4 regions of the Ruminococcus sp. AF20-12LB genome follow, and region 4 is predicted to be linked to each of the others. Evidence: riboswitches for the same ligand, from Rfam matches in the RefSeq annotation. Region 4 holds a riboswitch; each other region holds the start of a gene.
The links. Region 4 has a riboswitch for cyclic di-GMP ahead of DWX61_RS06740 (hybrid sensor histidine kinase/response regulator). Riboswitches for the same ligand answer to the same signal wherever they lie in the genome.
Positions count from the first base shown of each region.

Region 1: it holds a riboswitch for cyclic di-GMP, as region 4 does, so the genes downstream of both, DWX61_RS12160 (primosomal protein N') here and DWX61_RS06740 (hybrid sensor histidine kinase/response regulator) in region 4, are expected to answer to the same signal.
Region 2: it holds a riboswitch for cyclic di-GMP, as region 4 does, so the genes downstream of both, DWX61_RS09260 (ABC transporter substrate-binding protein) here and DWX61_RS06740 (hybrid sensor histidine kinase/response regulator) in region 4, are expected to answer to the same signal.
Region 3: it holds a riboswitch for cyclic di-GMP, as region 4 does, so the genes downstream of both, DWX61_RS16280 (response regulator) here and DWX61_RS06740 (hybrid sensor histidine kinase/response regulator) in region 4, are expected to answer to the same signal.

Region 1 covers NZ_QUGH01000009.1:80,883-88,509, forward strand. Annotated here, with positions in the region: gene DWX61_RS12145 (ArdC family protein) at 1-825, shown strand, start outside; gene DWX61_RS12150 (hypothetical protein) at 1,375-2,049, opposite strand; gene DWX61_RS18795 (hypothetical protein) at 2,149-2,724, opposite strand; gene DWX61_RS12155 (hypothetical protein) at 2,744-3,343, opposite strand; gene DWX61_RS12160 (primosomal protein N') at 3,605-4,234, opposite strand; cyclic di-GMP riboswitch class I at 4,424-4,504, opposite strand; gene DWX61_RS12165 (helix-turn-helix domain-containing protein) at 4,618-4,836, shown strand; gene DWX61_RS12170 (hypothetical protein) at 4,937-6,037, opposite strand; gene DWX61_RS12175 (hypothetical protein) at 6,037-6,240, opposite strand; gene DWX61_RS12180 (HU family DNA-binding protein) at 6,237-6,650, opposite strand; gene DWX61_RS12185 (LysR family transcriptional regulator) at 7,118-7,627, shown strand, end outside.
Region 2 covers NZ_QUGH01000006.1:35,966-43,592, reverse strand. Annotated here, with positions in the region: gene DWX61_RS09295 (TrkH family potassium uptake protein) at 1-325, shown strand, start outside; gene DWX61_RS09290 (potassium channel family protein) at 345-992, shown strand; gene DWX61_RS09285 (ATP-binding protein) at 1,078-2,661, shown strand; gene DWX61_RS09280 (response regulator) at 2,654-3,385, shown strand; gene DWX61_RS09275 (MATE family efflux transporter) at 3,333-3,950, shown strand; gene DWX61_RS09270 (RNA-guided endonuclease TnpB family protein) at 3,932-5,029, opposite strand; partial or broken gene DWX61_RS09265 (IS200/IS605 family transposase) at 5,038-5,112, opposite strand; gene DWX61_RS18945 (hypothetical protein) at 5,321-5,485, shown strand; cyclic di-GMP riboswitch class I at 5,630-5,705, shown strand; gene DWX61_RS09260 (ABC transporter substrate-binding protein) at 5,806-7,627, shown strand, end outside.
Region 3 covers NZ_QUGH01000016.1:25,703-33,329, reverse strand. Annotated here, with positions in the region: gene DWX61_RS16295 (ABC transporter substrate-binding protein) at 1-761, opposite strand, end outside; gene DWX61_RS16290 (response regulator) at 796-2,295, opposite strand; gene DWX61_RS16285 (Hpt domain-containing protein) at 2,375-2,734, opposite strand; gene DWX61_RS16280 (response regulator) at 2,782-2,973, opposite strand; cyclic di-GMP riboswitch class I at 3,080-3,155, opposite strand; gene DWX61_RS16275 (RidA family protein) at 3,356-3,727, opposite strand; gene DWX61_RS16270 (serine hydrolase) at 3,822-5,288, opposite strand; gene DWX61_RS16265 (ATP-dependent DNA helicase) at 5,412-7,627, opposite strand, start outside.
Region 4 covers NZ_QUGH01000004.1:133,442-141,068, reverse strand. Annotated here, with positions in the region: gene DWX61_RS19205 (helix-turn-helix domain-containing protein) at 1-482, opposite strand, end outside; gene DWX61_RS06745 (glycerol dehydrogenase) at 643-1,743, opposite strand; gene DWX61_RS06740 (hybrid sensor histidine kinase/response regulator) at 2,228-5,434, opposite strand; cyclic di-GMP riboswitch class I at 5,667-5,757, opposite strand; gene DWX61_RS06735 (IS110 family RNA-guided transposase) at 6,333-7,535, opposite strand.

The DNA of each region.
Region 1 (7,627 bases), on a different contig from region 4:
ATGGTAACAGCAAGAATTATTGCAGAACTGGAAAAAGGTAATATCCCGTGGGAAAAGCCGTGGACTGGCGTGAGATCAGGAGCATTTAACCGGATCAGCAAGAGACCATATAGCTTATTAAATCAGATGCTCCTCCAACATTCCGGTGAGTATGCAACATTTAAACAGTGGGCTGATCTTGGCGGACATGTTCGTAAAGGTGAGAAATCTGAAATCGTTGTTTTCTGGAAGATATTAGAAAAAGAAGAGACAGACAAAGACACCGGAGAGAAAGAGATCAGGAAGATCCCAATGCTGAGATATTACAACGTATTTCATATTTCACAGGTTGAAGGTGTTAAGCCATTAGCGAAACCTTTTGAAGAGGTGAAACCGATCGAAGAAGCGGACAGAGTAATAGCTGATTATGTGAAAAGAGAAAACATTGATTTTGAAGAGTGTGCAAGCAATCAGGCATATTACAGCCCGTCATTTGACAGAGTTGTGGTCCCAATGAAACAGCAGTACAAGAACATCAACGAATATTACAGCACAACATTTCATGAACTGACACACAGCACCGGACACAATAACAGATTAAACAGATTACAGACCGGAGCAGTTGCAGCTTTCGGATCAGAGACTTACAGCAAGGAAGAGTTGGTTGCAGAGATCGGAAGCGCATCCCTTATGAATCTGTTAGGAATTGAAACGCCTAAGACATTTAGAAACAGTGCAGCATATATCCAGAGTTGGTTGAAGGTTCTCAGGAACGACAACAAGTTTATAGTATCAGCAAGCAGCAAGGCAGAAAAAGCAGTTAATTTCATCATTGGTGAAGCGTAAAAAAATAGGCTAAGAGAATCCGTTGTGATTCTCCTAGCCTTTATTTTTTGGTTATAATTTGTTTATTCTGGACTGCTGTATATGTCCTGTCTGTAAGCCGCCGTTGTCTCTGTCTGCCGCCTTGTGTCCATTCTCATAAGCTATATGGGACGCTCTGATTTCTCTGTGTTGTCTGATATGCAGATCAGAACGTTACGGGCTTATTGTATTCTAACAGTCAACGAATCAGAATATGGATTGTAGATTGTATACACAGCTGTTTTCTAGTTGTGTCATGCTGTCCTGGTATCCGTTCTGATGGTCTGGATGATAATAGGATACAGAAACGGTATACCCCGGTGGTTTACATTTCAGAGAAAAGGGCTTGTGACTGTATGGGGTGGATGTGTTCAATTTTCACGATACAGGTAAAATTTGAATGTTCCGAACGTCTGCTGCTATTATATCACTTTTCCATATATGGATATACCGCCTCACACATTACATTGGTGATTATTTGATGAGCTTGCATATCACATGGTTTTGCAAGATACAATAAAGATTGCAATTTTATAATTGTACCCCCAAATTTTCTTGCAAATAATTTTGAATATCGAAAACTTCTAATGCATCTCTACAATATGTTCGTAAAAATTCTATGCGTCCCAATGTATACGCAATAAAACGGGCAACTTCAACCCAAGATGTAATCGTTAATGGCTCTTTTAAAAGTGTTTCAAATAGTTCTATTTTATTCTTTTTTTCATCCAGTAAGTACTGCTTTAAATTTTTATGTTCCCTTTCCAGATATACTTTAGATGTATAAATATTTATTTCTGGATTTTCCGTAATATTTCTAAATTGTAATGCACACATCATTTCAAGTATTGTTGCATGATATTCATGATATATCAACGCATAATTTTCCTTATCTACTATACTGTTTTTCTTTAATAAGTAATGGTCATACACATGTGTAAATTCATGAAATGCTATTGATTTTGTTGATTTTTCTCCCAAAACATAATAGTTTAACTGATTCGCATGTACAATTTTATACTTTTTAGGATCTATATAACATCGTGGACTTTCAGTATCTATAAATGGCTCTATTTTTATATCTGGTAAATCTTTAACATTTACAAAATCTTTATATTCTTCATACCATAATTTAAAGTATTTCTGAGTTATTGTTTTTTGTTCTATATCAGAAATTTTCTTTATTTTTGTATTTGCATTAATCATCTCATTTATCCTCTTCTACTTATAATAAAAAGGGTAATCTGTTCAATCTATTTGCATACTTGATTTATATTTAGGATTTTGAAATTATAATTATCATATTTACGGTTTCCATTTATAACCGCATTTTTGGCATACATTCATAGGCGTTCCTGAACCTAAAAAGCCAGTAAATAAAGAATATCCTCTTGTGGTAGATCCAATTGAAGTTGAGCCACATTTCGGACATCTAACTTTTGGTTCTTCATAATCTTGAGAATTAGATGAAGAACTTAACATAAATGATTTAAATTCTCTGTCTAAAACTTCTTGATATAATTTGGAATCAAATTCTGGACTATCAACGACATACCTTTCTCGTAAATGAGTTTTAAATTCACGAAATTTATTTTTATCTCCTGTTCCAATTTTCATATATTCATCTAATGTAAAATTCGTATTTATTAAATGTTCACATCCACAATTTTTACATATTGGAGTTTCGTTAACTGAATAAGTTTCATCATTTCCACATTTAGGACACATATAATAAAATACTTGTGGTAAAAAATGCTCCGTTCCATTGGAATTGTACATATGTCCGCAGTAACTACACCTCATTACATTTTCTCCATATATTTCTGTCCAGCTTAATGTCTTTCTATTTTTACAATGTGGACATCTATCTTTTATATCCATAATATCACTCCTTTTGTAATTACCACTTGTACCCACAATTTAAGCATTCAAAAGTTTTTCTGACATTATTACTAAATAAACCAAACATCAATCCTCCACTTATCTTTTTACCTGTAGGAATTTTTCTAATGTTTGTAGAATTACATGTAGGGCAATGAAGTTTGTTTTTATTAGCTTCAAAATTCTTTCGTTTTTCTTTTTCCATTTTTTTAAGTTTTTTAGATGCTTTATATTCTTCTGCTATTAATGTATTATATAAATCAGAATCGAATACGTCACTGTTGATTGTATATTTTTCACGTAAATTTATTTTAAATTGTCTAAATGCTTTTGGAGATGAAGTACTTGCATTTTCATAATCTTCATCTGAAAACTCAGTTTTAATCATAGGTTCATAATGACAGTTCTTACAGATATGTTGATTATTTTCTGCATAGTTCCAACCCTTACCACATCTAGGACAAATGTAATATTGTCGTGGAGGTGCTATATATGGAGTACCGTCAGAGTTTGTATTCGCTCCACACATCACACACCAATAAATATTGTCTTCTTCATTAAAATATAATCCTTTTTTCCCGCATTTAGAACATTTTAATTTTTTATTCTTTTCCATCATTTTTGTTTCAACCTCCAAATAGAAAGTAGGTGTTTAAAATAAAAAATGCAAATCTATGTTTGACTGGTTAGTATATCCAATTTCAAAACATCATAAACCTAAAGAAGAATATATAAAAATTAAAAGAAAAATGTTAGAGTTAAAACAACAACAGGAACTTTTTTCTGATTAAGTAAATAATTCTTCTACCGAATATGAAAAATCATATTGGCGCATATATTCAACAATGAGTATTGAAAATCGTAGACAATTGGATCAAATCTACCATTTGTATCCGCAGTTTTTACAGTGAAATGTTTTTCTTATGTTATTGCTAAATATTCCAAATAAAAATCCACCAGTAATTTTAGATGCAGTTGATATTTTCTCTATATTAGTACTTCCACATGTAGGACATTTTGGGATATTTCTGTTTGACGCAATTTCTTGTTGTTTTTGATCGTATTCCACCTTTTCTTGCTCGATAGTTTTTCCTGTTTCGATCATTCGATTTAATTCTTTTTCTTTTTCATCTTGTATATTCTCATTGTATTTTTCAGAATTAAAATCAGGATTATTAGTAACAAATGATTCACGAAGTTTTTGGTCTATTTCTTTTTGACGGCAAGCTACACACGCTTCGCCATAAGTATAGCCTGTCATTTTTGTATTAACCATATCCCTTCCGCATTTTCGGCATTTCATTTGTGGATTATCAGGATCATATCCATCACTAAGAGCAATAAATCCACAAGAAGGACATATCATTACTCTTTGCTCATATGCTGTTGGTTCAATAATAGGATTACCGTTATAATCAATGTTTTTACCACAATACGGGCATCTATAATACCCTGATTTATCTTGCATTGATTCTTTTCTTCCGCAATGCGGACATTTTATTCTCATCATAAGATTACCTCAAATATGGAATAGTATACATATACTCCCTAGTATTATAAATGTCACTTATAATTGCAATAACTATCTATTCAACAATATCATACCCCTCAAAATTGTACCCTGTAGTTATAAGCATATAAATCCCTCCCCAATATAAAAAAACACTGCTCCATCGTAAAGCAATGCCTTAATCATCCAAATTGCAACTGGCTGTCATACATCTGCTTAGACCCTATAGTTTTGCGCCGCCAGATTTCTCTGGGTTTGCCGTATTCTATTTCACACTTTTTTCACAATTTCTTATATGCTCCATTATATTCGTCATTGCGAAGATATTCAAGAGTAAAAAGATATTTTATGGTTATTCTATCAAGAAAAAAGAAGGATAACTAATGATTGATTACTCTCCCTTCTGGGAAACGCTCAAGAATTCAAATGAAAATTGGTATACACTGACAAATAAACATCACCTATCACATAGTACCATGCACCGTCTAAAACACAATAAGGATATTTCCATGCGTACTGTTAATGATTTATGCCGTATCCTTAATTGTCAGATACAGGATATTTGTGTATATGTCCCATCCGATGACGATCAGCCATTATAATCCTTATATTCTATACGACATAAATTCTATTTCCTCGCTATGAAAATGTAAAAAAATAGGCATACCAAGGATTATTTTCCCTGATATGCCTATAATTATCTCAATATGGCTCTACTCGCACCGTAAGCAGTTTCTCATATATGTATTCTGGTATTTTGTCTCTATATTTCGACACTGTGACTGCAATATCACATTCCTTGAACTTCTTATAATCTGCAAAAGCTTCATCTATTGTGTTCCGATATGGTAAATCAATTATATCTTCTGTGCCAAAATAAGTAATCTGTCCGTAATATTTATTGACTTTACCATTATATCTTACACCAAGAGGAAGTACATTATCTGGGGTTTCTCCATCCTTATAATGCTTTTTGCTGTTAGCAAGCAATGTATTTAATCCTTGTGGCAGAATACAAATTGTCTCTGGAGAATACACCTTACTACCATTACCAAATAAATCCTTGTCTACAGCCATTGATTCGCCTGGTACTTCATAATATAATTCCAAGTATCTTTTGACAAATAACTGCGGATCATCTTTCCATTCTTGACACATTTCAACATCATCATAACACTTGTGTGCACTGCTACTGTTATCTTCTCCTTTACATCGACTGGAAATTGACCCATATGCAGACATAGCTTGACTTTTGGCATTGTTGACATACTCAATATATTCCTGCTCATAGCCTAATTCCTGCCATGTAATCTTACCTGCTTTCAGATTTCTAAAATCAGATTCGGAAACATAAATCAGATCCTTATACCAGTTATTTGTAAAGTCACCACTTTTATGCCATATCTTATGTCTGAATTTATACGGTTTCAGAAAACTTCTTGCTACTAATTCTTCAGGGCTAGTTTCTCTCTTCCAAGTTTCAATTATCGTTTTCCCAGTCTTTTTCCCTCTAACTTTTTCTTCTATTCGTTCTATCTCATAAACAGTATAATGGCATTGCCCCTGTTTGTGCTCATAAAATTTATTCTTATTTGGGTTTCTGTGGTTATTTACGCATCTTCCGTAATTAGAAATCCAATAGTTTTCTGTCTGCGGTATTCTTACAAATACTTCAAACGCACTGATTAATTTATATTTAATTGGATATTCTACAGGTATCATATCTGTTAGTGGTATCTCTGCCAGATTTTTATTCTCATTAAGAATATATTGCATTTTCATTTCTGTATTGTTTAATTCCATTATTTCTCTAATCCTTTCCCATCAGTAATATTTTCAACAGCAGTAGTTGTCCTGTCAGTCATTGGACACCACTTTGGACTTGTTTCTGGTAGAACATCTTCATCCAGCTTACCTATGAAATCTTTTCTATTTTCATGGTCACAATAATACATTCTCTTATTAACAGCGTAACATTTTACATATTTACAATCTTTACATCTCATTCTTCTTCTCCTTCTTCGTATTCATCATCTTGATTATTTGCTTCTTCTTTGAGGTAATCTCCATACGCTTCGCAAGCACGATTTAACACAGTACCAGATTTAAACTTTGCCTTATATCTTTCTGGAATCTCATACACATTTTTTCCTGTTCTTTCCATCCCCGAACGTACTGTTCTTTCTTTATAAAGTTTAGGTGCTACAGTGAAAAATCCATTTAATGACAATTTATCCCCATTAGCCAAAATGTCCTCTATTGTGCGAAGCATATAACGGATTGTCCAGTATGTATTCCAGTAATCTCCACCTATCCTATTTTTGGGTATTCTCGCATATTCTTTAAATCTATTAGCTTCTCTCATTTTGTCATGTACCATCTTGGTAAACTCTGCTTCATATATTGTTTTGTTCATTGTCATTTCCTCCTTAATTTTTGTTTACGAACTTCTTATCTTGTGCTATTATAGATGCTATATTCTTAAAATGCTTTATTTTGCGTTTAACCGAATTTTTATCCAGGATTTAAGTTTGTTTCATGGTTTCTTTGATAAAAGCACTAAAATAAGCCCATGAACTATAGATTGTCTACGTTCATGAGCTTATGCCAATACTCTTATCACAATATGCGGATTTCCTCCTGAATATTTATTCTGTTTTTGAATTTATTACCTTTTTTATTACCTTTTAAATTTACCCTTCGGAAAACCTTTAAAATCAAGAGGTTTCAGTTCCATTGCGTCCCGTGAGGTCGCAGGTTCAAATCCTGTTGCCCCGATTGAAAATTATAGATATTATAACAGCTAAGGTTTCCGAGGTCTGATGACTTCGGATTTTTTTATTACCTTTATTACTTTACTATTTTTCGAAAGGAAGGTTTTACATGCAGGATAATCTGTCTCTTTATCATATTTTTTATACGGTAGCACGTACCGGCAGTATCTCCCACAGTTCCCGGGATCTTTATATCAGTCAGCCCGCTATCAGCAAGGCAATCCAGAAGCTGGAGCAGAATCTGGATACCGTTCTTTTTAAACGAAGTTCCCGGGGTGTCACTCTGACCCCGGACGGTGAGCTTCTTTTTGAAAAAGTAAAAGAAGCTCTTTCACTTCTGGATGAAGGAGAAAATTCCATTCGCCATAACCGTTCCCGGGACATTCCAAAGCTGCGTCTGGGTGCCAGTTCTACTCTTACCAGATATGTACTGCTCTCCCACCTGAAAAACTATATCGCTCGTTTTCCTCATGTACGTATCACAATTTCCTGCCAGTCTACTTATCAGACTCTGCAGCTTCTGGATGAGGAAAAAATCGATCTGGGACTCATCGGACGGCCGCAGAAGCTTCGGGGATATTATTTTCAACCTCTTTTGAAAATCCAGGATACCTTTGTC
Region 2 (7,627 bases), on a different contig from region 4:
TGGTCGAAGACTTGAATATCATGTGATAAAAAATGCAGCGACAATCGCCATGTTATATTTTGCCTTGTTCTTTGGCGGCGGAATAGCGATCAGTGTGTACGAAGGCCTTCCACTTTTAGATTGTCTGTACGAAGCTGCTTCAGCTGTTGGTACGGTAGGTCTGACTCTGGGAATTACACCGGAACTTCATATTTTTTCACAAGTCGTGTTGATCATACTGATGTACTTGGGACGTGTAGGTGGTCTGACCCTGATCTATGCGGTATTTTCCGGAAGAAATAAGGGAAATGCAAAGCTTCCTCTGGAAAAAATCACAGTTGGATAAGAAGGAGAAAAATAATATTATGAAAAATGTATTGATTATTGGACTTGGAAGGTTTGGAATACATATTGCCATGCAGCTCAATCAGCTGGGACATGAAGTTATGGCAGTTGACTGGAAGGAAGAAAGAGTGGACAAAGTACTGTCGTTTGTGACGAATGCTCAGATTGGTGACAGTACCAATGCTGAATTTTTACAGTCCCTTGGAATTGGAAACTACGACATTTGTTTTGTGACCATTGGAGACAGCTTTCAAAATTCTCTTGAAACAACATCCCTTCTAAAAGAACTGGGCGCAAAATTGGTGATATCCAGAGCTGAACGTGATGTTCAGGAAAAATTTCTTTTACGCAATGGTGCCGATAAGGTAGTTTATCCGGAAAAGCAGGTGGCAAAATGGGCATCCATCCGTTATACAGATGATCATATCCTGGATTATATGGAGGTGGACGCTTCCCATGCAATTTTTGAAGTGGAAGTGCCGGAAGAATGGGTTGGAAAAACAGTGGGTGGACTTGACATCAGAAAACGCTACAATATTAATATCCTGGCAGTAAAAAATGAAGAGGAATTCAGTATTGCAATTTCTCCGGAAACGTATTTTGCAGAGAATGATAAATTACTGGTATTAGGAGAGTACAGAGCTCTTCAGAAGTGCTTCCGCATATAGCTCATTGCCATGAAGAAAAAATTTTGACCACAGAACAGCTGCGTGATATAATTCCAGAAAACAGTAGCAGAAGGAGAATGACAGAATGAGCTTGAAAATGGAGGATACAGTAAAAAACAGAACCTATCCGAAACGGCCATTTGCATGGTATGTGGAAAAACCGTCCGCAAAAGATTACTTGCTGACGGTTTTTATATTTGCAGTATGCACTTTGATTGGCCTGTTGTTTCAGAAACTGGATCTTACAGATACAAATATTGTAACGATATACATTCTGGGCGTATTGATAACTTCGATCGTGACAGATGGTTATCTTTGCAGTGTAGCCGGATCCTTTTTAAGTGTATTCTTATTTTGCTTTTTCCTGACGGAGCCAAGGATGTCTTTTGAGACATATGCGGTGGGATATCCGGTGACATTTTTCATAATGCTTATTTTGTCCGTACTTACAGGAACCCTTGCGGCAAAGCTGAAAATGCATGCAAAGCTGTCTTCACAGCTTGCCTTTCGTGCACAGGTTCTGTTTGATACGGATCGTTTGCTGCAAAAGGCAAAAAGTGAGACAGAAATCCTCGGAGTTACCTGTACACAACTGATACGTCTGTTAAACCGCAGCATCACGGCATATGTTGTGGAAAATGGAACTTTATCAGAAGGAAAGCTTTTTTCCGGGGAAAAAGAAAGCACAGAGGATTTTCTGACACAGGAAGAACAACAGGCGGCCAGATGGACTTATGAAAACAGACAGCGTGCCGGCGCATCCACGCAGCATTTTTCACAGGCAAAATGCTTATATCTGGCAATCCGAAGCGGAAATAATGTTTATGGCGTAATTGGGATCCCTCTGCAAAAAGAAACACTGGACTCTTTTGAATACAGCATCCTGCTGTCTGTAATAAATGAATGTGCACTTGCAATGGAGAATGTACAAAATGCCATAGAAAAAGAGAGAAATGCGGTTTTAGCAAAAAATGAGCAGCTGCGTGGCGATCTTCTTCGGGCAATCTCCCATGATCTGCGTACGCCGCTTTGTTCCATTTCAGGAAATGCAGATATGCTTCTCAGTAACAGTGACCGTCTGGATGAAGCTACAAAGTATCAGATTTACACGGACATTCATGATGATGCAGAGTGGCTGATCGGAGTTGTGGAAAACCTGCTTTCAATCACCAGGATCAATGATGGAAGATTGAAGTTTAAATTTACGGATCAGCTTTTGGATGAGGTAATAGCAGAGTCACTCCGACATATCAGCCGGAAACATGATGAGTATAAGATCGTGGCGGACTGTGAAGAACTTGTTCTTACACGTATGGACGTGCATCTTATTATACAGGTTCTGGTAAATTTGATCGATAATGCGATAAAATATACGCCGTCAGGCTCTGTCATCAGCATTCGGGGGGTTAAAAAAGCCGGGAAAGCACAGATAAGCGTGGAAGATAACGGCCCCGGAATTCCGGATGAAATGAAGCCACATATTTTTGAGATGTTTTATACAGGAAAAACAACCGTTGCAGACAGCCAACGGAGTCTGGGGCTTGGCCTGGCACTTTGCCGCTCTATCATAGAAGCTCACGATGGAACCCTGGTTCTTTCGGATCATGCTCCGCATGGATGTAATTTTACTTTTACTTTACCATTAAGCGAGGTGACATTAAATGAATAAGACATTAATTCTGGTGGTTGAGGATGACAGACCCATACGGAACCTGATCGTTACCACATTAAAAACACATGACTATAAATATCTGGCTGCAGAAAATGGGGCTTCAGCCATTCTGGAGGCTTCATCACATAATCCGGATATCGTTCTTCTGGATCTTGGTCTTCCTGATATGGAAGGAGTAGAGGTAATAAAGAAAATCCGTACCTGGTCGAATATGCCTATTATCGTGATCAGTGCCAGAAGTGAAGATATGGACAAAATAGAGGCACTGGATGCGGGTGCAGATGATTATATCACAAAACCATTTTCAGTAGAAGAATTACTTGCGCGTATCCGTGTCAGTCAAAGGCGGCTTGCCATAACGCAGGCAGGAAAACAGCCGGAAACATCTGTTTTTGAAAATGGTGGATTAAAGATAGATTACACGGCTGGCTGCACATTCCTGAAGGATAGAGAACTGCATCTGACGCCCATTGAGTATAAGCTGCTCTGCCTTTTATCCCGTAATATTGGAAAAGTATTGACACATACATATATTACTCAGCAGATATGGGGACGCTGCTCGGAAAACGATGTTGCTTCTCTCAGGGTCTTTATGGCAACACTGCGGAAAAAACTGGAGCCTGAAAAAAACGGTGTACAATATATCCAGACACACATAGGAATCGGATATCGCATGCTCAGAATCGAGAAACCTGAGCAGGAAACGAACTCTTCTTTATGAAGTCGGAGGGGCTGACGGAAGCAGTCTGTTTCTGGGAGTGATCATTTATGCGGTTTGCTTATTGTTTGGTATCTTTGGGGTGAAAGCATATATTTCATCGCAGACAGTAGATACAGAAGTACTTGAGATGGGGGTCAGCTATCTGAGGATATGTTGCGTAATTTCTTTTGGTATTATTTTCTTTTCTCTATTTGAAAAGTTACTCCAGGCAACAGGCCGTTCTCTTTATTCCACAATTGGTCAGGTGGTTGGAGCGGTTGTAAATATCATCCTTGATCCGATCATGATCTACGGTATTGGACCTTGCCCGGAAATGGGAGTGAAAGGCGCAGCCTACGCAACTGTAATTGGACAGGTAGCATCAGCAGTATTACTGCTCATTTTTCATATCAAAGTGACATGCTCCCACCACTTAAATCTTACGATTTTGAAGTGGGGGCTTCCTGCTCGATTGCCCTTTAGGGCAAAGCTAAAACAGGCTATCCCCGCGTGTCCTGCGGTTTTGTTTTTTATGTTTATCCGGTTACGGATTTTTTTCTTGTGCCGTCAGGCACATTCTTTATAGATCCTTTTTCCTTCTTCCCGGATGTTGACTGCTGCATTCACATCCCGGTCCATCCTGTTTCCACATTCACAGACATACATTCTATCCGACAATGCTAGTTCCTTTTTCTTATGTCCGCATACACTGCAGATCTTGCTGGATGCAAAATAACGGTCTACTTTTATAAGATGTTTTCCGCGCTCTTCCAGCTTGTATCCAAGCATGGACAGAAACTGCCCGTACCCGTTATCCTGCACGCCTTTCCCAAGATGCAGGCCTCCGGACATTCCCTTCAGGTTCAGATCTTCCACGCATACTGCATCATATCTTTCAGCAAGCTCCCTGCTGAGCTTATGCTGGAAATCTTTTCTCTGGTTCTTTATCTTTTCATGACATAAAGCTACCCGTTTCTTCTGTTTCTGATAGTTCCGGCTTCCTTTTTCACAGTGGGAGAGCTTTCTCTGTTCCCTTGCAAGTTTTTTCTCTGCTTTTCTGTAAAACATAGGATACCCAGCTCTTTCTCCTGTAGAAAATACACACATTCCCTGCATGGCAAAATCGATCCCAAGAAATCTCTCTGCCGGTCTTTTTTCCACGGTTTGGTTCTCACAGCAGAACAAAAGACTTGCAAAATATTTCCCGGATGGCTCACGGCTCACAGTTACGGATCTCAGCTTCCAGTCTGACGGAATCTGCCGGTGGAGTTTTATCTTTATGGCAGCCATCTTCGGAAGCTTCAGATGGCTATCCTGCAAAAGGATATTCCCGTTTACTGCATTGGTCGTATACGAATTTCTTGTATGCTTCTTTGATTTATAACGTGGAAATCCGCAGGATGGTTCCCGGAAGAACTTCCGGAACGCACTTTCCAGATGCAGCTGCACATTCGCCAGGGCAAGGGAGTCTACCTCCTTCAGCCAGGGATATTCCTTCTTATATCCGGCCGGTGTGTTCCGGAGCATCTTTTTTTCTTTCTGGTAATAGCTGATCTTGTCCGCGAGCATCTGGTTATAGATAAAGCGGCTGCAGCCGATTGTTTTCTCTATCTGGACTTTCTGCTCTTTATTTGGATAGATCCTTATTTTTACGGCGCGGTTCATTCTTCTCACCTTCTGTATTTTATAACCATCACCAGGTGATAGTATAGTAGAAATACTGAATGGGAATTATTGTCTAATTCCATTATATTTATCATTCATTTTCTTTTATCGACTGATATGTATTTATGAACTAATTGTTCTTTTTTAGTATACTACATCAGGGGATGGAGAACAAGTGTTTCTTTTGTACTATAGGGATTTTTTGAGCAGATATGCCCAGATGTGCAATTCATCTCACCACCTGAAGAGGTGGGAGAATTCTTGCTACATTTGTTAAAAATGCAGAATGAAATGAAATTGACAGATGAAAGTTGGATCAGTTATCAGCAAGGAAAAGGTAATGAAGAGTATCAGAAGTATATGGAAGATCTGACAGAAGAGCGGGAGGAAGTTTTAAGGATATGGAATGATCTGAATACAAATGGGCAGGAAACAGTAATGTCAATGCTTCATTGACTTCAAAAGTAGAAGAACAGTTCGAGTATATGTATCGGCTGTTCTTTTTTGTTTTTCGGGTGCTAAAACGGTAAATTTTTCTTGTGTATAATTGAACGTTAAAGTATAATAAAATCAATTTTGGGCATAAGATTAAAGCTATAATAAGGAAATCGGCAAACCAGATGAAAGTCTGGGACGCAAAGCTACAGGGCCTGTAAAATGGCAGCCAGTTGCATGAAATGAGGTGCACTGTCTGTCTGACAGTGCTTTTTTAACGATGTTATTTCATAGACGTAACAATAATGATTTTATCAGGAAAGAATAAGGAAAATAAAAGTATGAAAAAGGTAAAAAGTTGTCTGACAGCAGTGGTGTCAGGTGTACTTGTAGCAACTGCTGTCTTGTCTGGATGTGGACAGTCAAAGAAAGAGGTATCTAAAAATGATGATCATCTTACCGTTTATCTATGGGAAAATCGTTTGATGAAAAATATTGCACCCTATATCCATGAACAGTTCCCAGATCAGGATATTGAATTTATTATTGGTAACAATGATACTGATTTATACAGTTATTTTAAAGAACATGATGAATTACCGGATATCATAACAGTACGTCGATTCTCTGGAACAGATGCACAGGACTTACAGCCTTATCTTATGGATTTTGCTTCTTATGATGTTGTTTCCAAGTACTATTCTTATGCGGTGCAATATTATAAGAATGCGGAGGATGAAATCCAGTGGCTGCCAATCTGTGGTATTCCGCAGACGATCATTGCCAACAAAACACTGTTTGATCAGTATGGCGTAAAGATTCCAGAAAATTATGAGGAATATGTACAGGCCTGTCAGCAGTTTTATGATAATGGCATAAAACCGTATTCCATGGATATTGGTGAAGACTGGTCTAATAATGAAATCATCCAGGCAGCGGCAATCGGTGAGTTTACAAGCCTGGATGGTATTGAATGGCGAAACGGTGCAGAGACTGCAGCGGATGAAGTAAAGTTTGATGATACATTATGGAAACGTATTTTTTCAGAAACCAGTCAGTTTCTTAAGGACTCGCACTTTGGTAAAGAAGATATCAATATTGACATCAATACAGGAACCCAGATGTTTGTCGAGGGAAAATCAGCAATGTTTCATGGACATCCGACGGTTATGCAGCAGCTGCAGAAACAGATGGATGCGGATCTGATCCGTATTCCTTACTTTTCACAGACATCGGATGAATCCTATGTGTACATGACTCCGTCCTTAAACATTGCATTTAACAAAAACCTGGAAAAAGACCGGGAGAAACTGGATACTGCACTGGATGTGCTGGATTGTATGATTTCAGAAGAGGGGCAAAAGCTGATTGCGGATGGAAGCGGTGTTATTTCATTGAATACAGATGTTCCAACCATGATGCAGGATGTGCCTGGACTGGAAGAGGAAATTAATAATAATGCTGTTTATATCCGGTATTCCGCTCAAAAATCATTTGATGCAAGTCTTGAGGCTGTTCACGGATTACTGTCAGGAGAAATGGATGAAACACAGGCTTATGATACTTTTCGCAGTGCAATAAATCGTAAAGATCCAGAAGAAAAAGCAACGGTGAATTTTGAAAATGAATATTCCATTTCACTGAACGATAGAAATGGCCGTGATGCAGCATCTTCCATTTTAACTACGATCAGAGAAGAAAATGATGCACAGCTGGCGCTGGCACCATATTATTATTTCACTTCCTCTATGTACAAAGGAGAATGCACCAGCAGCCGGGTTGGCATGATGACAGCGAAGAGTTCAGATACAGCATTATATGTTGCAAAAATCAATGGTAAACAGGTTTGTGAACTCGTGGAAAATTATCTCGCCGATGCGGATGAGAATTTTTACGTAACCAATAAATACGAATTACCAATTGCATCCGGTATGAAAATGATCGTCAATCAAGAGGAAAGTGGATTTTCGTTAAAGGACTTAACAGTTAACGATAAGAAAATAGACAAAGAAAAGGAATACTCTATTCTTCTTACAGACACCACAATGTCTGTATTGAAAAAAATAAATTCGAAATGTGAGATTGAGCAGCTTAAAGAGACAACATTATCAAGTGCATGGATCGAAGCAATGTCAAAAGGACAGCAGCCGTCAGCACCGGAAG
Region 3 (7,627 bases), on a different contig from region 4:
TTCAGATCATCCTGGCTAAGCCCTGTATCCTGGATGAACTGTTTCATACGTTCAAAAGCCCCCGGCCAGACGGAACTGTCCAGACCTTCTCTCTCTGTATTATCCGGGCCACTGTAGGTAGTACGCCACTTACGTCCGGCCACAGAAGACAACTCTGATGCAGACAGCCCCTGCAACATCTCCATACAGGTATAATCATAATAATAATCTGCCGTAAACCCGCAAATCCCCGCTTTGTCAAATTCCTGGCAGGCAGAGACAAAGCTTTCGTAATCTGTCGGAAGAGGGATATCATATTTTTCAAAAAGGTCTTTGTTCACTACAAAACCATGTGCATCCGCACACACGGGAAGCCAGTTTACGCTTCCATCCTCATTCATAAAATTGCTGAGGTATGTATCATAGACAGCCCCTGCCGCATTTGTTGTGGAAAGATCCATCAAACTGTCTTTCAGAGGATTTGCATCATGCAGTGAAAAACGACAGCAGGTTATAATATCCGGCAATCCATCGTTTTCCTTAAGGAACTTGTAGAAATCCAGATCATTATTCCCTACTACAAATTCAACATTGATATCCGGGAGCTGTTCCTGGATATATGGTGCATATTTTTCATACAGGTTTGTGCTCCACAAATACACCGTGATCGTATCTGCATCTTCTTTTTCCGCGCTCTTCCCGCCACAGCCTGACAAAAGTGATATAACTGCCACCATCACCAGGAACACCGGCAAAACTTTGTTCCATTTTTTCTTTTTCATTGGGATCCTCCTTCTGAGCCTCCTTTGCATTTTTCTATTTTACAATATTAAAATATCCAACGACCCCGATATATCCATCCTTCTTTAAAGGCGACCACAATGTATGCAACTTCAGTTTATACATTTGGCGGACATTCTCCACCGTTGCTTTTATCTGCACAGAGATTTCTTTATTTTGTACAGATGTCTGATGTAATAAAGCCTGAATATGATGAACATCTTCTTCATTTACTCCGAATTCTTTGAACAGATTGAAATTCGGATTATTTCTCTGACATAATATCTGCTGCTTTCCGTTTAATATAGTCAGCTGACCTGAAATTGTATTGTACTCAATTGAATTCATGCCACTGTTCGATTTGAAGAAATCGAGTTTTTCCTTCATGACCCTGACAACATTCTGTGAATAATTATGATTCGGTAAAGATCTGTCGCTGAGTATCTCATTTGAAAGTCTCTGTACTTCATGGTAATAGCTAGTATCATCCATCTCTTTATCAATCATTTTTGAAAGCTGAAGACTCAGTTCTTTCAGACACATAAGGAGGATGGGGTTAAATTGTCCACATTGCCCATCCAGGATCATTTGAATCGCTGTGTCATGATCAAATGCTTTCTTATAACATCTTTCACTTGTAAGTGCGTCATAAACATCGACAATCGACACCACCTGTGCGGAGATTGGTATTTCTTCTCCTTTCAGGCCATCCGGATAGCCTTTTCCATCCCATCTTTCATGATGCCATCTGCAGATTTCCCATGAAGCACGTACCAATGAATTGTCTTTTGGGAAATGCATATCCCGGATCATATCTGCACCAAGCTCACTATGAGTTTTCATAATCTTGAATTCTTCATCGGTAAGTCTGCCGGGTTTGTTCAGAATTTCTTCCGAAATACGGATCTTACCAATATCATGAAGAGAAGATGCTGTTGTGATCAAAGAAATATCTGCCTCTGTCATAGGATAAGCATCTGTTATTTTTACCAGTTGTCTCAGCATCATTTCCGTTGCTGTTTTAATATGCAGGATGTGTTCTCTGCTCTCACTGTTACGTGATCCCAATACATTACTCAGAATCCGGATCATAATATTATTATTTTCTTCTTTTTCGTAAACCTGATCATAAACCACATTGATCAGATGCTTTTGCTTCATATAGAGTCCAAGGGTATTCTGAACTCTTTTCTTTACAATCACAGAATCAAACGGTCGTGTGATATAATCCGTGATTCCCAGCTCATATGCCTTACGCATCGTATCAACAGCATCTTCAGAAGATATCATGATTACCGGAGTTTCATCTATACACCGACTTTGGTTCATCCATTTCAGAACTTCAAAACCATTCATCTGTGGCATATTGATATCTAAAAGCATCAGATCGATTCCCGGATTTTCTCCCATAATCTGAATTGCCTGATTTCCATTTTCAGCTTCCAGGTAATTATAAGTTTCTCTGAGAATCTCCTTCAACATATCCCTGTTAAATTCTGAATCGTCTACGATCAGGATCTTTTGTCTTTTATCCATATTTTTTATTTCCTTTATCCATGTGGGTTTTATGATATTCCGGACACCCGGTCAAAAACAGAAAGTCGTGTCGCATCACTTAATTCGACAGTCCCTTCTTTATTTCTTCAATCATCATTTCATATACTTCTGTTACTTTTTCCATTGCCTCCGATATCCCCGGCTGCGCTCCGGTTCTATCTCTCAAAAGTTCTGTTAACTCATTACTAACCTCATACAGACGGTCAAAAGAAAGATTCTGACAAACCCCTTTCAATGTGTGTGCACTGCGGAAAGCATCTTCATAATTTCTATTCTTCAATGCCAGTTTTAACTGCGGGTAACTCTGATCCTCAAGGAACTTTAATGTAAATTTCCGAATCAGTGCTTCGCTTCGAAGGCGTCCTAAAACATCTTCATAATTTCCTCCGATAGCTTCATAGCATTCCTGTATTGTCATAATTTTGTCCTCCTATTATGTTTCACTGCTTATTTATCATTGCTACATCAATTACATTCCACCAATTTATGAATTACTTTTATCAGTAATCCCAGATCAACAGGCTTAACAATATGTTCATCCATCCCTGCTTTTTTTGCTCTTATTCTGTCCTCCGTGAATGCATTTGCTGTCATTGCAATGATCGGTATTGTCTTTGCAACTTCATAACCATTCATTACCGGCATCATAATGTCCATAAGAATGACTTTCGATCACAGCGGATATTCGCAATCCGCTTCGCTGCTTGTTCATAACCGAATAACACCATAAAAAAGCACCGTCTCACAGACAGTGCACGTCATTTCATGCAACTGGCTGCCATTTTACAGGCCCTGTAGCTTTGCGTCCCAGATTTTCATCTGGTTTGCCGATCATCCTTATTATAGCTTTTACACGTATACCAAAAAACTGGTCTTATTATACTATAGCGCTCTACTGTACACAAGAAAAATATTACCGTTTCAACACCTGAAAACAAAAAAGGAGTGCACTCCAGAACAGAGAAAAATACTTTATCCCCACGAAAAAAATCCCCGCTGTCTGACTGAAATCAGACAACAGGGATTTTTTATCAAATCATCAGATTGCTGCGATCACTTCTACCTCGCAGAGAACGTTCTTTGGCAGTGTCTTGACTGCAACACAGGAACGTGCAGGTTTGTTTACGAAATATTTGGCATATACTTCATTAAATGCCGCAAAATCGTTCATATCTGCAAGGAAGCATACTGTCTTGACTGCATTCTCATAGCTGGAACCGGCAGCTTCCAGAACTGCTCCGAGATTCTTCATAACACGGTCAGCCTGCTCCTCGATGGTTGTTCCAACTACCTCTCCAGTTGCCGGATTCACCGGGATCTGACCGGATGTGTAAAGCGTATCTCCATGGATGATAGCCTGGGAGTATGGTCCGATTGCTGCAGGTGCTTTGTCTGTATGTACTGTCTTCATAATAGAATTCTCCTTTCATGAACATTTCGGATACTTCTCTGTCGGAAATATCCATCAGGATCTTACTCAGCTGTTTTTTATTCTAACTCACAGATCACCCCTGGTCAAGGTCCATATTCAGATAATTATAAACAATACCGGAAATATCCCGGATATGCGAAACTGCGTCCCCAGGTTTACAGTCTTCTGACATCACACAGAGGATATATGTAGTCTTTTCTCCATATACAATGGCGATATCATGCTGGTCCGTATCCGTTTCTCCAGTCTTATTTGCAATTTCCACGGACGCAGATATCCCGCTGGGGATCTTAGTAGTAACCTGCTGGTTCAGAAGCAGATTACGCATAGCCTCCGAAGCTTCTTTCGATACACATTCTCCTTTATAGATCCGGAAAAGAAGCTCTGCGCAGTCTTTTACGGAAGTGGTGTTCCTGCCGCCGAGGCCGACGTCCTTTGAAGAGGACGGGCTTAAGATGTGCTGAACGGAAGTATCTGCAAATTTCTGTTCCGCAAGAAATCCATTTACAGCCTGCGCTCCGTCCTTAAAAACACCCGATGCTGTCTGCAGACGTACCAGCTCATTAAAGGATTCATTGTCACTGACTGTGATCATATTCCAGAGAAGATCATTGACCTTTGTGGATACGGACGGATCTGTAACATCTTTTTTCATTTTTGCCGCTTCGCTCTGAAGGACTGTATCCATGTTGGCATAGGTCTGGGCCATGACAAACACTTTGATCAGACTGGCTGAGTACAGCGACTGGCTGTTCTGTTCAAACTCCTGACCACTGGTCAGATCCTTTACATAAACGCTCCATGTACCCTCATAGGTTCCAAGAAGATCCGCAAGCCGTTTCTCAAGGCCATCCATTCCCAGATCTTTAGTCTCGACTTTTCCGGATGCATCAACGGAAAATCCCTCCGGAGTCTCTCCCTCTTCCTGGAGCAGAACGCCGTTTTCTCCGCCAAAATAATAATATCCGTCAAACATCTGTCCTGCAGCATTCATTTCCAGATAATGGATACCCGGATCCGTAACCATTTTTCCATATTCATCAAAATAATACAGCCCGTTGTACGTTGTTTTGTCCACCACCAGATTATCCATATAACGTACCTGTGGAGAGGCGCTGAGTTTTCCCAGATTGTTTACCATATAACAGCCGTCAAAAGAAACTTCCGCACCGCTGCCGTCTTTTGCCGGCGCCTTCAGATCGGTGATCTGGACCATATGCGAGTTTCCCGCTGTAAACTTACCGCTTTCGTCGTGATAATAATATCCATCAAAAACCGTTCCGTCGATCTCAAAATGATCAAAATAATACACTGCCGGAGTATTTTCTTTGGTTCCATCTTCATTCAGGCAGTAAAAGCCATTGCTTTTCAGAATATATTTCCCGCTTTCACCGGGAATTGGAAGTATCTGGGACTCCTCCGTAACAGAACCAAGGCTTCCCTGTGCCGTCTGCTGCACTGTTGTCGCAAAAACCGGCTGTGCGAGCATCACTGTGCTCAGACAAAATGCCAATACTTTATATATTTTTTTTCGTCTCATATACTTCTTTCACTTTTCTTATGATCCTGTTTTACAGTTTCCTGTCCTGATCCGGCATCCACGCATTCCTCCGGTGATTTTCCAGATAAAGACTCTATAAGTATATCGGATTTCTCCGTTCTGTCAAGTAAACCTCTTCCAGAATGTCTCCACTGCGCCTTCTACCGTATCCAGCCTGCAGCCTGTACGGTCCTGCCATTCCCGGGGAAAGATTTCCTGGTAATCCCGGTCCCAGAAGCGGTCATCCAGAAGCAATATCACGCCTTTATCCTCTTTTGTGCGGATCACGCGCCCGGCGGCCTGAAGCACCTTGTTCATACCCGGATAGCGATATGCATAATCAAAACCACAGTGATTCTTTTTATCGTAATACTCTTTCAGGATCTCACGCTGACTGCCGATCTGGGGAAGTCCGGTTCCTACGATCACTGCCCCGATCAGACTTTCCCCTGTCAGATCAACACCCTCGGAAAAAATCCCTCCAAGGACACAGAACCCTACCAGGGTACCTTCCCGTTCCTGAAATTCCTCCAAAAATCCTTCCCGTTCCTTTTCTGTCATATCCGGTGTCTGACACACGCAGCGCACCCAGTCTACGGAAAATTCTTCCTCATAAACCTGCAGTACGTCTTCCATAAGACGATACGACGGAAAAAACACCATATAATTTCCCGGCCTCTGCCAGACACACCTGGCAATATATCCGGCGATCTTCCGGTATTCTGCACGATTTCTCCGGGTATACCGGCTGCTTACATCGCTGCCGATAAGAATCCTGCGGTTTTCTTTTGGGAAAGGAGACTGCACATAAATCCCATATGCATCACGATCTGTTGTCAAAAGCTCCCGGTAATAGAGCATTGGAAACATTGTAGCTGAAAAGAAAATAGCACTTCTCCCTTTTTTCAGGTATTCTCTCAGATTTTCTGCCGGGTTCACACAGAACAATCTCAGGCGAAATCCTTCTTCCACGTGGTTTTCGGTATACACCACATAATTTTCATCTACCAGTTCTGAAACATTTAAAAAATCACGCACTATAAAATAAAATTCCAGGATTTCCCTGCGCAGTTCTTCTTCCAGCTCTTTTTCCTCCAGGATTTCTTCCAGTTCACCTGATATTGTAAGAAATGTGATCGGCAGTACTCCGGGATTGGGCAGCACCTGATACCCTTTTCCCGTTTCCGCAAGGTTCTCTTCCAGTTCCATCATCTGGCGATTTGCTTTGTCCAGTGTTCTGGCCAGTTTTGAAAAACGCTTTTTTATCTTCTTTCGAAGGGCGACCAGACTCCGGCGGGAAATACCGGCACTGTACATCTCTCTGCCACGTTCTACCAGATTATGTGCCTCATCGATCAGAAAAATATGATCCCCGGAAATATTTTCCCCGAAAAAACGTTTCAGATGAACATTGGGATCAAACACGTAATTATAATCACAGATGATCCCGTCTACCCAGATTGAAAGATCCAGACACATTTCAAAAGGGCACACATGCCATTTTTCTGCATGAGCACGGATCACTTCTCTGGAATATACCTCTTCTGTGGTCCAGAGCTCATAAACCGCATCATTTACCCGGTCAAAATGTCCCTTTGCATAAGGACATTTCTCCGGTGTACATTCCGGAGTATCCTGAAAACACAGTTTTTCCTTTGCCGTGATCGCCGTTACCTTGAATTTCAGACCTTTTTCCCGCAGGATATGGAATGCCTCCTGCGCCACAGTTCCTGTGATGGTTTTTGCGGTAAGATAAAAAAGTGTTTCCCCTTTTCCCTCACCGATAGCGCGCACCGAAGGAAAAATGGCAGACATGGTTTTTCCCACACCGGTAGGTGCCTGAACAAATAAGGTCTTCCCGCTGGAAACCGTATGGTACACACCACTAACGATATCCCGCTGTCCCTCTCTGTATGGAAACGGAAACTGCAGATCCTTCATGGATGCATTCCTCTCTTTTTTCCAGTTAAGGGAATATGCGATCCATTTGTGATAGGCATCCAGAAGCTTCTGATACCAGCCTTTAAGCTCCTCTATGGAAAAATCCTCACGAAATCTCCTGGTTTCTTCCGTCTCAAGATGAGCGTAGGTCATCTGAATGTGGATTTCTGAAATCCCTTCTTTTTCTCCCCAGATCAGTCCGTAACACATAGCCTGGGCACGGTGAACCGCTACTGGTATGTCCATTGCCTGGACATTTCCGTAAGTTCCCTTGATCTCGTCAATATAAACGGCTCCGTCCTCTGTAAAGATCCCGTCTGCACGGCCCTCAACCTGAATGACCACATCGTCGTATTCACTTTCTTTTTTCAGAGAAACCTCTGCCTGATAATCGCCCT
Region 4 (7,627 bases):
CCCTTAGCTTCTTCCAGATAAAATTCCTCTCCATACCGCATGATATCCAGAATCTTAAGGATCTTACCTGCCATGGATCGGTTTTCTTTTTCATTCAGAAAAAGCGATCTGGAGTTGATCCGCTGAACGATTTTTTCTCTTTTTACTGAATTATTAATAAATTTATCCAGGAATCCTTCTACATCAATAAAAAGATACTCCCAGCGGCTGATAGTTCCAATATCACTGTTTGTGGTATGTGGATAATTGGCTGGGATCACCGAAAATATCCGGTCATGAAACTGTACCTTATCCTCTCCCAGTATCATAAATCCCTGTCCTTCATAGCAGAACCCGATTTCCAGATAATTATGAAAATGGAGATAATCGATATCGTTCCCATAATTCTGGACCCACTTCTGTCCGAGCAATGCAAGGATGGGACTCCCCTCCGGCATCTTATAATATCGCAGCTCCATTTTGGGTTTTCGTTTTTTTGCCACAGATATTCCTCCGTATGTTTTCTGTTCCGATATTTACTGATCTTTCTGTTATATTACAGCCATACATAAAAAAAAGCAACCTGCAGGATAACAATAATTAATAACTCTTGTTTCTGCAGATTGCAATTTTATTTATATCAGCTAGTTACTTTTTATCTATTTATTCCTCGTCCAGGTAATATTTTCCATATGCATCTGCCGCTTTAATTGCTGCAAATACAGTTTCCGGTGTAACTTCAAATGGCATGTTGTGAAGTGTATCATTCTCCGCACATGCAGTTCTAGCAACTTCCATAAGCTGCTCATCAGTTACCTTCCCAGCTCCAAGCTCTGCCAGAGTAACAGGAAGTCCTACTTCAATGCACCATAAGATGATCTCTTCCAGATCTTCCTGGGGAATATTCTCCAGTACCAGCTGTGTGATGGTTCCGAATGCGACTTTTTCTCCATGATACATATGATGGCATTCTTCCAGTACAGTAAATCCGTTATGGATCGCATGTGCACCTGCAAGTCCTGCACTTTCAAAACCAATTCCAGAAAGAAGTGTATTAGCCTCAATCACTTTCTCAACTGCCGGTGTGCATACTCCTGCTTCCAGAGCTATCTTAGCTTTTACACCCTCATCCATCAAGGTATTAAAGCAAAGTTCAGCCAGTGCCATGGCAGCCTCTGTTGTCTTACCTCCCGCGCAGGAAGTCGCTCCGCTTCTCTTGCATGCCCTTGCCTCAAAATATGTTGCCAGTGCATCTCCCATACCAGCCACAGTAAGACGAACCGGTGATTTGGCGATGATATCTGTATCCATCAGAACAAGATTCGGATTTGCCGGAAGAAACAGATATTTTTCAAAAACTCCTTCTTCTGTATAAATAACAGACAAAGCACTGCAAGGGGCATCTGTAGATGCGATCGTCGGACAAATAAATACCGGTGTTCCCGCATAATATGCAACTGCCTTCGCTGTATCAAAGATCTTTCCTCCACCAATACCAATGGTAAGATCACACTGCTCATCTTTTACGATCTTTACCAGACGATCGATCTCACTGTTGCAGCATTCTCCGTTAAAATAATCAAAAACCACCTCACAGGAACTCTCAGCAAAGCTCTCTTCGATCGTTTTACCAATTCTTTTATATCCGCCTTTACTGATCAGAACCAACGCTTTTTTTCCGCTCTTTGCAGCATAAGTTCCAAGATTCTTCATTTCTCCCGCGCCCTGTAAATATTTGGACGGACTGATTAAAATTTTCGCCATTTTTATATTTCCTTTCTTTGTTTTCAGAAGTCAGCCTCCGCATCCGGCTTTTGCATTTATATTATAATTGCTGTATTTTTTTATTGCAAGGAGTATTTGAGGATTTATACAGCATCACCTGATCTGAAAAGCTGTTAAGCAATTTTCTTTTTCTCCCAGTCAATCTACTATCCTGCATATGTCAGAAAACATTGCAGTGCCACCCAAATTTGCATCGTTTTGGAATTTACAGCTTACGACTTCTATATAAGGAACATGGTATGTTTCAGGGGAATTAATTGATTTGATCAAAGTGCAGTGTTTTATGATATTTGGCATACTTCCTGAATATGCAATTTTCCATCTTTTACTGTATATTGGCGCTTGTAACTGCTATTTCTGGAATCATACGAAGTACTCACTGTAAATCCTTCATTCTGATTCAAAATTTTCTGTCTGTTTGCTCTGTTCCTAGTAATATACTTTGTGATCACATGAAAATCAGTTACAGCCAGCTTTCCAGAACATCATTCAGCTTATTCATATCCAGCGGTTTCGCGATATGTCCATTCATGCCTGTATTTTTGGCCAGCTGTACATCTTCTGCAAAAGCATTGGCAGTCATGGCAACAATAGGCAGTTTTCCCTTTTCACCCGGAAGGCTCCTGATTGCTGCAGTTGCCTCATAACCATTCATGACAGGCATTTGGATATCCATAAAAACAAGATCATACAATCCTTCCGGAGAAGCTTCCACTTTTTCAACTGCAATTTTCCCATTTTCTGCCGTTTCCACTTTTGCACCTGTCATCTGCAAAATTTCACCAGCAATTTCTCTGTTCAACTCATTATCCTCAACCAGCAGAATCCTTTTTCCCGTGTAGTCTGATTCTGACAGCTTCTCCAGATAATTTCTTGCTGTTTTTTCTTTTCTTCCTGAAGTAAACTGCCGCAGTGTTGCCGTCAGCCTGGAACGGAACAGCGGTTTTGCAATAAAAGCATCTACACCTGCAGCCTTTGCTTCTTCTTCAATTTCGCTGAATTCATAGGATGTCAGTACAATGATGGGGAGCTCTTTTCCTATCCGTTTCCGGATCTGTCTGGCAGTTTCTATACCATCCATCTCCGGCATCTTCCAGTCTAAAATAACAGCAAAGTAATCATCTTTCAACTCATGCCGTGCATAACAGCGCTCAACTGCTTCCCTGCCAGAGAGAACCCATTCACCCATAATACCGATTTCCTTTAATGTTGCAACTGTACTTTCACAGCATGTCCTATCATCATCCACAACCAGGACCGGCAGATTCATCAGATCTCTGTCCTGTTCTTTTTCTTTTTCCTGAAGCTCCAGATAAATTGTTACTGTGATTTTAGTTCCCTTGTGCAAGGTACTGTCCACTTTAATAGTGCCATTCATCAGGTTCACAATATTTCTGCTGATTGCCATTCCCAGACCAGTTCCCTGGACTCTGGTTGTCCGGTGGTCATCCGCGCGGCTGAACGGCTCAAACATGATTTTCTGGAATTCCGGTGACATACCGATCCCATTATCCTCAATCGTAAATTCATAGCATCCAAGTTCTGAAAATCCATTTGGCTTTTCCTCTATGGAAAAAATAATATTCCCGCCATCCGGTGTATACTTGATCGCATTACTCATCAGATTCACAAATACCTGCTGAATCCTCAAGCTGTCACCACAGACAGCCTCATGTTCAATATGATTGATGTGTATATCAAAATTATGTTTATGTTCATCAAGCACCGGTTTCGTAAGTGTAATAAGATTATCTACCAGCTCTGACAGATTGAAATCTTCCTGTGCCAGTGTCATTTTTCCACTTTCAATGCGTGCCATATCCAATACTTCATTGATCAGCCCCAGCAGATGGCGGCTTGATTCTGTGATCTTGCCGAGGCATTCAATGACTCTGTCCTGGCTCTCAACATTTGCTCCTGCGATTGCTGTCAGACCCACAATCGCATTCATTGGTGTCCGGATATCATGGGACATATTGGAAAGGAATTCTGTTTTCGCACGATTTGCATTTTCTGCGGACCGGTAAGCCTCTTTCAGTGCCTGACGGGATTCAATCTCTGCTTTCTTCTCCTGTGTCACATCCATGGATGCCAGCAATACCTTTTCCAGCTTTCCATTCTTCCATTCCAAGGGAATATAAGAAGCGATTTTATAAGTCTTTTCATCCAGGCTGCAATACTCAAACTTATAAATATCATTTTCACTTTTCAGTTTTTTCCGAATATTATCCGGGGCTATCAGGATATCTATAGCTTCCAATGGTTCCAGTGTCTTATATTTTTCAAGAACCTGCATCTGAAAATCATGATAAAATCCCAGAGGTTTATATATCATCTGTCCATTCAGATTGTAGAATTCATATCTGTCATTTTCCAGATCACAGACAACAAAGCGGTCAACCAGACGCACTATGCTCTGGATCAGCTGCTCCATGGAAGCATTATCTGCTGCCATCTGCAGATGCCGTGCGCTCTCTACCTTTGTCTCTGTGATATCACGCAGAAAGATCATGGCATATTCTGAATCCTCTATTTCGCCACGTATGACCACATTGCGGACCCATCGTTCTTCTCCATTCAGAGTGATACGGCACTCTAAAGCCAATTCGGTTTCCAGCCCCTTCAGCCTTTCTGCAATATAACCACGGTCGTAAAAAGAGGATACCGCCTTCTTATCTGTCTCCACAACATAGGAATCCACAAAATGCCGGATCAATTCATCCCACGTATGACTCTGTTCAAAGACGGTCATCAGGGACGGTTCAACCTTAAAGGTATCAAAAGTATTCGCTTCCAGATTCACATAATACTCGCACAAATCTGCTTTCGTAAAAGCCCGGTGGAAAGCAGCAGATTTTTGTGCCTGCATGATTTCTTTTTTCTCCCCATCAATGTTAATAAAAATCCCGGCAATCCTGCTGGCAGAACCATCCAGACGGCGTATTACTTCTGCCGATGCCCGAAACCACTGGTATTGATTATCCTTCATTCTCATACGATACTCTACCTGGTATTTTATCTGGTTCGTCTTATCCTTAATTGCCGCCTGAAGCTGCACCATTACTCTTTCTTTATCCTGTGGATGCAGAAGATCTGACCAGGATTCCAGTTTATTCGGAAAGTCCAGGGTGTCATGATAGCCAAGCATTTTTCGAAATTCATGACTCCAGTTTGCATTCACAATCTCACTGTTTTCGTCACAGTCAAAATACCAGAAGCCGGAACAGATAGCCTCATTGAGCAGTGCCAAATTTATATGATCCCAGTTGACCTGTACGGACATAACCCAGATCTGTCTGCCCGCCTCATCTGTCGCATCCTCTTTACAAAGCCGTACATTATTCACTGTACCGTCTGCTGCAAGGATCTGTGCTTCCCCTGTTCCGTGAAGCTGCAAAAAACGGTCTCGCTCCAGTATATCTTCCTCGTCATAAAAGAAGTTTCTCAATGAGCCTTTTGTCTGTTCCATGAAAGTATCGAATGTATATCCTGTACTATGCAACAGCAGATTATCCACAGACAAAATAGACAGGTTTTGGTCATAAGATCCTGTCATTATACCTACCCCGCCATTATTTTCCAGTGTTTTCTGTACGGCCTGTGACATGGCCTGTGTCTGCCCCGTTACAGTCTCACCTAAGGAATATATTTTGTCTTCATAATTTTTCATTTTATAAAAGTCCTCTCTCCGTCTTATGCCTTCTTCATCCTGCTTTTATCTGTATACAGAAAACCTGTCCCTGCTAGTTTTGTTACCCATTTTTGCATACAAAAAGGACATCTGCCAAAATCTGCCAGTGTCCCTACTATATTCTTTAAAATCACACATCTATATAGTATAAAAGGTATCGGAATCTCTTCTGTTCAAACATCTTTTCCATATATTATGATGATATGGAAACAGTGGCAACCGGCTGACATGGTCAAGCTTTCTGACTTTAGTCCCTTCTGGCTTTGCGACCCTGCCTTTCAACAGGTTTGCCTTTAAAATAATTTTCATTTTTTCCAAAAATAAAATACCATGTGGTTTTTCTTACGTCAATAATATTTTGGTGGAAAATTTACATATATTTTAACCGAATCAAGTAACTCCCCTGTGGAGGTTGCGAAAAGCAATAAGCAGTGGGTGAGAACCTCTCTATTCTTTTTAGTGCATGTTCAACAAAAATCCTTGATTTTACTGACTTTGCTGAACAGTTAATAAGTTACATATATCTCCAAAATAGAGTTTTCTGGATATGAAGTGACTTCATGGAGTCCATTTCTGATGATTTTAGGTACAAGAAATAAAACGTCTTTATTTCTTCTTATGAAGGCCTTCCTGTTTCCTAAATCCACCTACAGTAACTAACCTCTCATGTCTACCAGGATCACCATCCTCTGACGGATCCTAAATCCCTTCGTTCTGCTTATCCATAGTTGGGTGCTGCTCATGCTCCTTTAGCAGGGTCGTTGCCCTATAGAAAATGTCAATGCAGCTACTGGCTCTACTTTGTCTTATATATTTTGCATTCCTGTTTCACAGCACCATTGATGGCGGACGCTTTCCTGTTTACAGTACTTTTTGCTCAGGCAGCTATTATGTCGCTTTTTCGGTGGATATCTGACATCATTTTAAATCTGTCATACTCCACACCTTTCGTTAATACCGCATAAAACACTCGGATCAACTTACAGCTGACGGCAACCATTGCCTGCCTTCGTTTCAGCGGATTCTTTACACGGGTTACATAGTAATCATAGATTTCACGGAACTCCTTGTTCCTTGCAAGCAGCGGTACCCTTACCTGATACAGGATCTTTCTGAGTTTCCTTCTCCCGCGTTTGCTGATCCTCGTCCTTCCTTTATGCTTTCCTGAACTGTTTTCTACCAGTTCCAGTCCTGCATACTTCTGGATCTGTTTCGGTGAATCAAAGCGTCTGATATCACCTACCTCAGCTATGAATCCTGCTATTGTGATGCTCCCTACTCCTTTAATGGCGAGTAACTTCTCCACATGTGGTACTTTTAGGATCATTTCCTCAAGTACTTTATTGACGGATTCTAACTGCGAAGTCCATAAGCGATGCTCTTCAAGCAGCATATATAATTCACTTTTTGTTCCAATCCCTCCGTCAAGTCCAACACTGTTGTGCGCAGCTTCAACCAGGGTCTTTGCCCTATCTTCAGTAACTCCTCTGCCACGCATCTTTTTATCATGCCAGATCTTTCGGATCCCATTTACTCCAAGCGCGATCACATCTTTTGGCAATGGTGCTTTTTCAAGCACTGCCAGGCCGCTTATTGCATCAAATCGTGTGTATAATCCCAGATATTCCGGGAAATGTATTGCAAGCCATCTCTGGATCCTGTTTGCAGATATGTTGTGCTGCTTCATGATCCTGTCACGGCTGTATACCAGGTCTCTTATTTCGGCATAAATGCCTTCTGGCATGTATGGGATTGAATATCTCCCATCCACAACTAGTTTTGCGATTGTTTTTGGATCTTTTGAATCTGTTTTCTTTGGACTGTTATCATCAAGTTCCTTGATCTTCTTAACCGAGAATGGATTGACCATTACTAATCTTTTCTGATGATCATTTACATACTTCGCAAACGCAAACCAGTAATGACCTGTTGGCTCGCAGCCGATCAGAACTGCAGTCTTTTTATTCTCAGTCTTAAGTGTCTCTACCCAAAGGTTGAAAAAATTGAACCCTTCCAGATCGTTATGAAAAAAAAATACGTTTTGTAAGTTCGCGTCCTCTGTTATCAAAAGCTCTTGCATAATGTATCTGGCTTCCGATATCAACTCCGACAACCATTGTTGAATCTGTTACTTGCTCAATCTTTTCATTCTGTGTATAATTCATTTGGAAC